DNA from 2 places in the Gallintestinimicrobium propionicum genome. Region 2 is predicted to be linked to the other one. Evidence: a T-box and tRNA genes for the amino acid it is inferred to sense, from the RefSeq annotation. Region 2 holds a T-box; the other holds one or more tRNA genes.
What was found. A T-box is a leader RNA that pairs with one kind of tRNA and senses whether it is charged. The one in region 2 lies ahead of leuS (leucine--tRNA ligase), so its partner is inferred to be a tRNA-Leu.

Region 1 (4,428 bases), on a different contig from region 2:
AGATCAGAAGCCGTGTGCACCGGATTTTGCCGTATTCCTCTTTGGTGGGGATGCTTTTACAAAATTATGAACAGTATGAGGTTGTAGAAAGCTCCGGGATCGGCATTTTGCAGCATGATGCGTTTACCTGGCAGATTGAGGACGGAAAATTTGTCAAGGCAGTGGATATCGAGGCAAAACAGAAGCGGATGAACGAAGCACTGAACCAGTGGATTTTTACGCTTCCAGAGGAAGAACGTCAGCTGTTTGTCGAAACGCTGTTTCAGGTAATAGACCAGACCGGCGTGACGACGCTGACAGAATTTTCAGAACACTGGAAGGAAAATCTCAAAAGCTGTTTAAAAAGTCTGAAAAGTCTCGATCCGGAAACCCGGAAACGAATCCGCAGAATTATTAAAATCCTGTTGGAGATTTACGGAAATACCTTGCGGGGAGAAAAAGAAAAATGAGATCGGAAAAGCTGATCTTCCACATCGACGTCAACAGCGCCTTTTTGAGTTGGAGTGCGCTGGAGAGGCTGCGCGGTCAGCCGGGCAGTCTCGATTTAAGGACAGTGCCATCGGCAGTTGGTGGCGATGAAGAATCCAGGCATGGCGTTGTGCTTGCAAAAAGTACGCCTGCCAAAAAATATGGAATTACAACAGGAGAGCCTCTGGCAGCCGCACGTCGGAAATGTCCGGGGCTAATTGTCGTAAAGCCGGACTTCGCAGTTTATGTGGAACAGTCGAACCGTCTGCGCACGTTATTGCGGCGCTATACGGATGCGGTGATTCCGTACAGCATCGATGAAGCGTGGGCAGAATTTGAGAATTTTGGCAGAATGTACGGTGAACCGGAGGCGTTTGCCAATAAGCTGCGCTGTGAAATCAAAGAAACGCTCGGATTTACGGTCAATATCGGGATTTCGACGAACCGTCTGCTCGCTAAAATGGCTGGGGATTTCAAAAAGCCGGATCTGGTGCACACCCTGTTTCCTGAGGAAGTTCCTGGAAAATTGTGGAACCTTCCAGTGGAGCATCTTTTGTTTGCCGGAAAATCGACCTGTAAACGGTTGAAAGGTCTGGGAATTTATACGATTGGGGATCTGGCGCAGGCGGATTCCGGGATGCTTTTTGCGCATATGAAAAAGCATGGGCTTGCGCTGCAGGAGTATGCCAGAGGGCATGAAAGCGCCGGAATGTTCGATATGGATGCGGAAAATAAAGGATGCGGAAACAGCGTCACGACGCCGGAGGATGTGACAGACCCTGCCTATGCGCGTCAGATTTTGCTCTCTTTATGCGAAACAGTCGGAATCCGGCTGCGTGCAGAGCACAAAAAGGCGGGCGGCGTGTCGGTCGGAATGCGCACGGCAGGATTTGAAAACAGCAGCAGGCAGATGCAGCTGGAATCTTCGACGGATGTGACGGAGGAAATTTACCGGGCAGCATGGACGCTTCTGATGCGGATGTGGGACGGGAAAAAGCCACTGCGTCTTTTAAACGTGACGGCAACGCGGCTGACGGAGTTCGAATATCGTCAGTACAGCCTGTTTGATTCGGTAGATTACGAAAAGCTGGAAAAAGCGAATCAGGCGATCGACCAGATCCGCTCGAAGTTCGGAGAGAACGCCGTGATGCGCGCAAGCTTTTTAAAGAGCAGCGTATCTCCTACGAGCGGTGGACTGAATAAGGAAAAACGGCGGGAAAGCATAGAACGGGAAGCTGATGAGGAGACGTGAGGGACGTCTCCTATTTATTCATGACAATAGAATGCTCGCAGAGCGTGCATTCTATTGTTTCATAAGAAATTGCGTCCTATGAAACAAAAAAGACACATCACATTGTGATGTGTCTTACCGTGCAGGAAAAGAGACTTGAACTCTCATGATATTGCTATCATACGGACCTGAACCGTACGCGTCTGCCAATTCCGCCATTCCTGCATTTATTGACTGTGGCTTTTGAAAACCACGCGCTGTCAACAAAAAATATGTTATCACAGAGAATCGAAGAGTGCAAGCTTTTTTTGAAAAAAATGACAAATTTTTTGCTATTCCTATTTACTGGAACAAAAAAGCACACCACAATGTGATGTGCTTTACCGTGCAGGAAAAGAGACTTGAACTCTCATGATATTGCTATCATACGGACCTGAACCGTACGCGTCTGCCAATTCCGCCATTCCTGCATTGTCTGCTTGCCGCTGACAAGATAAAATACTAGCACAGTATAAAACAAAATGCAAGTCTTTTTTGTAAAAAAATAGCTTTAAGGAATAAAAATGTTACTGTTCCCATGCGCCATTCGCAATACAATAGAATGCGCGTTCCACGAATATTCTATTGTCGCGAATCGCATCGTGGATGCTTTCCGCTGTGGAGGCTTCGAACCTTGTGTTTTGATTTGGACTGTGCTACAATCGAAAAGAAGGAGGCGGCAGAATCTGCCGGAAGGAAAGCGATGGGAAAAAAACTGAGATTGTTATTTATTGGAAACAGTCATACTTATTATAATGATATGCCTTTGATGGCGGCAAAAAAAGCGAGGGCGGCAGGCTATGACTGCGAAGTTACGATGATCGCCCATGGCGGCTGGTTCCTGGCACAGCATGTTGCAGAGCCGGATGTGCGGTTTGATATTCTGTTCGGCAATTATGATTATGTTATTTTGCAGGAGCATGCGCATCCGTTTGGACCGGAGGAGAAGTTTTTCGAGGCGGCGCGGAAATTGAACGCTTGGATTCGGGAAGCAAACAGTACGCCTGTCATTTACATGACCTGGGCGATGAAGGAAGAGGAAGCGGTGCAGCCTCGTATGACGAAAGCGCATCGGGAAATTGCAGAAGAAATTGATGCACTGCTGGCACCGGTTGGGGAAGAATGGTGGCAGTACAAAAAGAATCACCCGGAAATTGAAATGTATGCGGAGGACGGCGCACATGCCTCACCGGCGGGCTCAGATCTGGCGGCATCCTGCATCTGGGAAACCATTCGGGCAGATCTTGAAAAAAAATAAAATTTGTTGTTGACTTTCCGACGGCATAATGCTATTATACTTCTTGCAGCGGTTAACCGCTATGCGGAAGTGTCGGAATTGGCAGACGAGCAAGACTAAGGATCTTGTGATAGCAATATCGTGTGGGTTCAAGTCCCATCTTCCGCAGGAAATAAAAAAAGCCTTGAGTTTTCAAGGCTTTTTTTATTTCATAGAAATTTGTTTGAAATAGGGCATCAAGATATCTGCGCAGCAGTGCTGACGAAAAAGAATATCAGCTTTTCACCTTTACAAACCGGTTTAAAAAGCATACATTAGAAATGATATCTGTCGACGAAAAAGTAGTTGTCGGACTGGAATGAAACATACAGCGGAGGATGAGACAAAATGGATACAAACAGCAGAATGCAGATTGCAGATAAGGCGATGAAGAGCTTTATTGCAAGATATTTCCGGGATGATGAGGATGGAACCGGCATGATTACCGGCGAATTTTACTGGCCGAGGGCGGAGATCATGGAAGTTGTCATGGATGCCTGGGATAAGACCAAAGATCCTTATTATCAGGAACTGATGGGTAAAATGTACCGCGGATTTGTCAAAGAGTTTGGAGAAGACTGGTCGAACAATCCGTTTAATGATGATATCATGTGGATGACGATTGCCTGTGCAAGAGCCTATCAGGCATTTCACGAAGAGATTTATCTGCAGCAGGCAGAGAAGCATTTCAATCTGGTTTTTGACCGCGCATGGAGCGACGATCTGGGCGGAGGCCTGTTCTGGAGAATCGAAAATACGACGAAAAACGCCTGCATCAACGGTCCTGCAGCAATTGCAGCGAGCCTGTTATATCAGATTACTCAAAATCAGAGTTATTTGGATCGTGCGATTGCGATTTATGACTGGGAAGTGAAGAAGCTCTTTGGCGAAGATGGCGCGGTGTATGATTGTTATAACCTGGAAAAGGGCTTGAATGCGTGGTGTTCGACCTATAACCAGGGAACCTTTATCGGAGCGAGTGTATTTTTACATCAGCTTACCGGTGAAGAGAAATATGTAAAAAATGCGGTTCTGGCAGCGGATTATACAATGGAATACCTGTATAAAAACGGCATCATGAACAACGAAGCGGATGGAGACGACATGCCAGGATTTAAGGGGATTCTGGCAAGATGGCTCAGCAAGCTCGTTTATGAAGAGAACCAGACCAAATATTTTGCATGGATGGAGAAAAATGCGGACAGCGCATGGCTGCACCGTAACACGCAGAACCTGATGTGGACGGCATGGGAGTTCCCGACCAATGAGTTCCCGCGCTGCGCATGGGGCTGCAGCGCGGCGGTAGCACAGCAGTTTGCGTGTCTGCCGTACAAAAAATAAACAATAGAATGAACGCTCTGCGAACATTCTATTGTCATGAACAATAGAGAACGCACAAAAAGGGGAAATCATA
Region 2 (4,428 bases):
CCAGGCGGATTATGATTTCTCCAAAGCGAAATCCGCATACATCTATAAGACAATTTCCGATCCTTTCATCGGTAAGTATTCCCTGATTAAGGTTTGCTCCGGTGTACTCAAAACGGACGATACGATGTATAACAGCGACAGCGATGTTGAGACAAAGATCGGCAAGCTGTATGTGATGCAGGGCAACAAACCGATCGAAGTGAGCGAGCTGCATGCCGGCGACCTCGGTGCACTTGCAAAGCTGACCGGCGCGAAGACCGGTGATACGCTTTCCACCAAGGCAAATCCGGTTGCTTATGCGAAGACCGAATATTCCAAGCCTTATACTGCAAAGCGCTATAAAGCGGTTAACAAGGCGGATATCGATAAGATTTCCCAGTCTCTGCAGAAGCTGACAGACGAAGATAAGACGCTGCGCGTAGTCAACGATTCCGAAAACCGTCAGACTCTGCTTTACGGCATGGGTGAGCAGCATCTGGAAGTGATTGCAAGTCGTCTGGAAAACGAATATAAAGTAAAGATTGAACTTTCCAAACCGAAGGTTGCTTACCGCGAGACGATCCGCAAGAAATCCGACGTTGAATATAAATATAAGAAACAGTCCGGCGGACACGGTCAGTATGGTCACGTTAAGATGCGTTTTGAGCCCTCCGGCGATCTGGAAGCTCCTTATGTATTCGAACAGGAGGTTGTCGGCGGCGCAGTTCCGAAAAACTACTTCCCGGCAGTAGAAAAGGGTATCGCAGAAGCCGTTCAGAAAGGTCCTCTGGCAGCATATCCGGTTGTCGGTGTAAAGGCTGTTTTATATGATGGTTCCTATCATCCGGTTGACTCCTCCGAAATGGCCTTCAAGATGGCTGCATCCCAGGCGTTTAAGAAGGGCTTCATGGAAGCGGGCCCGGTTCTGTTAGAGCCCATTTCTTCCCTGAAAGTAACCGTTCCGGATTCCTATACCGGCGACGTTATGGGCGATTTAAATAAGAGACGCGGCAGAGTGCTCGGCATGACGCCCGTTGCAGGCGGCAAGCAGATCATTGAAGCGGATGTTCCGACCTCCAATCTGTATGGCTACTGCACAGATCTCCGTTCCATGACCGGCGGACGCGGCGTATACGAATATGAGTTTGCAAGATATGAGCAGGCTCCCTCAGACGTACAGGAAAAAGAAATCGCAGCGAGAGCAGCAAAGGTTGCAGAAGGCAGCGAAGAATAAAAAAGGATGTGCCTTGGCACATTCTCGCGCCGAGGCGCGGTTGCTTTAGCAACCATTTACCCCTGCGCCGAGTGCGCATCCTCGCGGAGCATTTTTATCGTATGGAAACGAAGTTTCCTATACGATAAAAAAGAATGTGTCGAGGTACCTGCACCGGCTGCGGCGAGTCGCGCAAGCGACATCTTCCATTCTGCCGCAGTACGATCTGCACAAAAACGGCTTTCGGGAGTTTCCCGGGAGCCGTTTTTGGAGTTTTGTATTCTGATTGACGGCAGGCGGTCTTCTTTCCGACTTTAGGCTTGACAAAAGAAAGGGTGAACGATACAATAATACAGAAATTTAAGACTTTTGACAGACGTTGAAGAGAAGAAGTAAAAGGATTGTTTCTATCCAGAGAGCTGCCGGACGGTGCGAGACAGCAGAAAGATTCTTTGAACTGGTCTTGGAGTTCTTTTTGTGAGAGCCGTATGAAATATGGAAGGTAGCAGAAAGCGGGTGGCGCCGTTATGCGCACGACAAGATGCACAGGGCATTTTTTGATCCTGTGAAGTAGAGTGGTACCGCGAAGAGCCAGACTGTTTCGTCTCTATTTTTGAAAGAGCGAGATGGTCTGTTTTTTTACGGAATCAAGTCAGGAGGACACACATGGAACGGGTTTATAATCCCAAGGAAATCGAACAGAAATGGCAGAAAATCTGGGATGACGAAAAGGCGTTTGCCGCATCCGACGATTATTCCAAACCGAAGTATTATGCGCTGGTAGAGTTCCCTTATCCGTCAGGACAGGGGCTGCACGTTGGACATCCCCGCCCGTATACGGCGCTGGATATCGTTGCGCGTAAGAGAAGAATGGAAGGCTACAACGTACTGTATCCCATGGGCTGGGACGCATTCGGACTTCCGACCGAGAACTATGCGATCAAAAATCACATCCATCCGAAGATCGTAACGAAAAATAACGTTCATCGTTTCAAAGAGCAGCTGCACTCCTTAGGCTATTCCTTTGACTGGGACAGAGAGATCAACACCACCGATCCGGAATATTACAAATGGACTCAGTGGATTTTCTTAAAGCTGTTTAAAGCGGGACTGGCTTACAAAGCGGAGATGCCGATCAACTGGTGTACCTCCTGTAAGGTGGGACTTGCAAACGAAGAGGTTGTAAATGGCCACTGCGAACGCTGCGGCGCAGAAGTTATCCGTAAGGTAAAGAGCCAGTGGATGTTAAAGATCACTGAGTATGCGGATAAGCTGCTGGAAGGTCTGGATCACGTCGATTACATCGAGCGTGTCAAGGTTTCCCAGAAAAACTGGATCGGCCGTTCGACCGGTGCCGAGGTGGATTTCCCGATCGCAGGCAAGGAAGACAAGCTGCGTATTTATACGACACGTCCGGATACTCTGTTCGGTGTAACTTATATGGTAATTTCCCCGGAGCACCCTTATATTGAAAAGTTTGCATCCGAGATCAAAAACCTGGACGAAGTAAAAGCATATCAGGAGCAGGCTGCAAGAAAATCTGACTTCGAGCGTTCCGAGCTGGCAAAAGAAAAGACCGGTGTAAAGATCGATGGTCTGACCGCAGTCAATCCGGTCAACGGAAAAGAAATCCCCATCTGGGTTTCCGACTATGTATTGATGAGCTACGGTACCGGCGCAATCATGGCGGTTCCTGCCCATGATGAAAGAGACTGGGAGTTCGCAAAGAAATTCAACATGCCGATCATTCAGGTTGTAGAAAGCTCCGAAGGTCCGGTGGATGTAAACGAGGCTGCTTTTGTAGACGTTGCAACCGGAAAGCTGGTAAACTCCGGTTTCTTAAACGGCATGGAAGTAGCGGAAGCGAAAAAGGCGATCATCGAATATCTCGAAAAAGAAAACATTGGCACACAGAAAACGAACTACAAGCTGCGTGACTGGGTATTTTCCAGACAGCGTTACTGGGGCGAGCCGATCCCGATCGTTCACTGTGATAAGTGTGGCTATGTGCCGCTTCCGGAAGATCAGCTTCCGTTGGAGCTGCCCGATGTAGAAAGCTATATGCCCACTGATAACGGCGAATCTCCGTTAGCTGCCATGAGAAGCTGGGTAGAGACAACCTGTCCTTGCTGCGGAGGTCCTGCAGAGAGGGAAACCGATACCATGCCTCAGTGGGCTGGTTCTTCCTGGTACTTCCTGCGTTATACCGATCCCCACAATACGGAAGCACTGGCAAGCCCGGAAGCTCTCAAATACTGGATGCCGGTTGACTGGTACAACGGCGGCATGGAGCATACCACCCTGCATCTTCTGTATTCCAGATTCTGGCATCGTTTCCTGTATGACGAAAAGGTTGTTCCCTGTCCGGAGCCTTACCAGAAGAGAACCTCTCACGGTATGATCCTGGGAGAAAACGGCGAGAAGATGAGTAAGTCCCGCGGCAACGTGGTAAACCCGGATGATATTGTCAACGAGTTCGGTGCAGATACCCTGCGTACCTATGAAATGTTCATCGGCGCATTCGAACTGAGCGCTGCCTGGAGCAATGAAGGCGTAAAAGGCTGCAGAAGATTCCTGGAGCGTGTCTGGAAGCTGCAGGAGATTGTAACCGATGAAGCCGGCTATTCCAAGGAGCTGGAAACCAGGATGCATCAGACGATCAAGAAGGTTTCTTCCGACTTCGAGACCTTAAAGTATAACACTGCAATCGCTGCGATGATGTCTCTGATCAATGATTTCTACAAGGCTGGCAAGGTAACCAGAGATGAGTTTAAGACTCTGCTGATCCTGTTAAACCCTGTAGCGCCCCATATGACAGAGGAGCTGTGGCAAATCATGAACTATGGCGGACGTCTGTATCAGACCAGCTGGCCGACTTATGAAGAAGCAAAGACGGTAGAGTCTGAAGTGGAAATCGCAGTTCAGGTAAACGGCAAGGTTCGTGCGACCATTAAGATCGCTGCAGATATCTCCAAAGAGGATGCGATTGCAGCAGGTAAAGCTGCAGTAGCAGACAAGCTGACCGGTCAGATCGTCAAGGAAATCTATGTTCCCGGACGTCTGGTAAATATCGTTCAGTAGGGCTGACCGCGATTGCCTGCTGAAGCGGACAGGCACTGCTGAAAAATAGCAGATGTGCGCTGCACCGATCGGTTGTGTTAAAAATAGAATTCCCGACAGATGTGGATGAAAAGGATTCATGTCTATCGGGAATTTTTGTTTTATAGGAAAGAAAA

Region 1: it encodes a tRNA-Leu, which carries the amino acid that the T-box ahead of leuS (leucine--tRNA ligase) is inferred to sense. The anticodon was not compared.

The regions. Positions count from the first base shown of each region.
Region 1 covers NZ_JAOQJY010000009.1:13,389-17,816, reverse strand. The annotation lists gene OCV62_RS08195 (DUF2974 domain-containing protein) at 1-449, shown strand, start outside; gene OCV62_RS08190 (DNA polymerase Y family protein) at 446-1,720, shown strand; tRNA gene OCV62_RS08185 (tRNA-Leu) at 1,841-1,924, opposite strand; tRNA gene OCV62_RS08180 (tRNA-Leu) at 2,086-2,169, opposite strand; gene OCV62_RS08175 (SGNH/GDSL hydrolase family protein) at 2,442-2,996, shown strand; tRNA gene OCV62_RS08170 (tRNA-Leu) at 3,060-3,143, shown strand; gene OCV62_RS08165 (glycoside hydrolase family 76 protein) at 3,363-4,355, shown strand; gene OCV62_RS08160 (glycoside hydrolase family 38 N-terminal domain-containing protein) at 4,428-4,428, shown strand, end outside.
Region 2 covers NZ_JAOQJY010000001.1:284,408-288,835, reverse strand. The annotation lists gene OCV62_RS01350 (elongation factor G) at 1-1,213, shown strand, start outside; T-box leader at 1,563-1,804, shown strand; gene leuS (leucine--tRNA ligase) at 1,859-4,273, shown strand.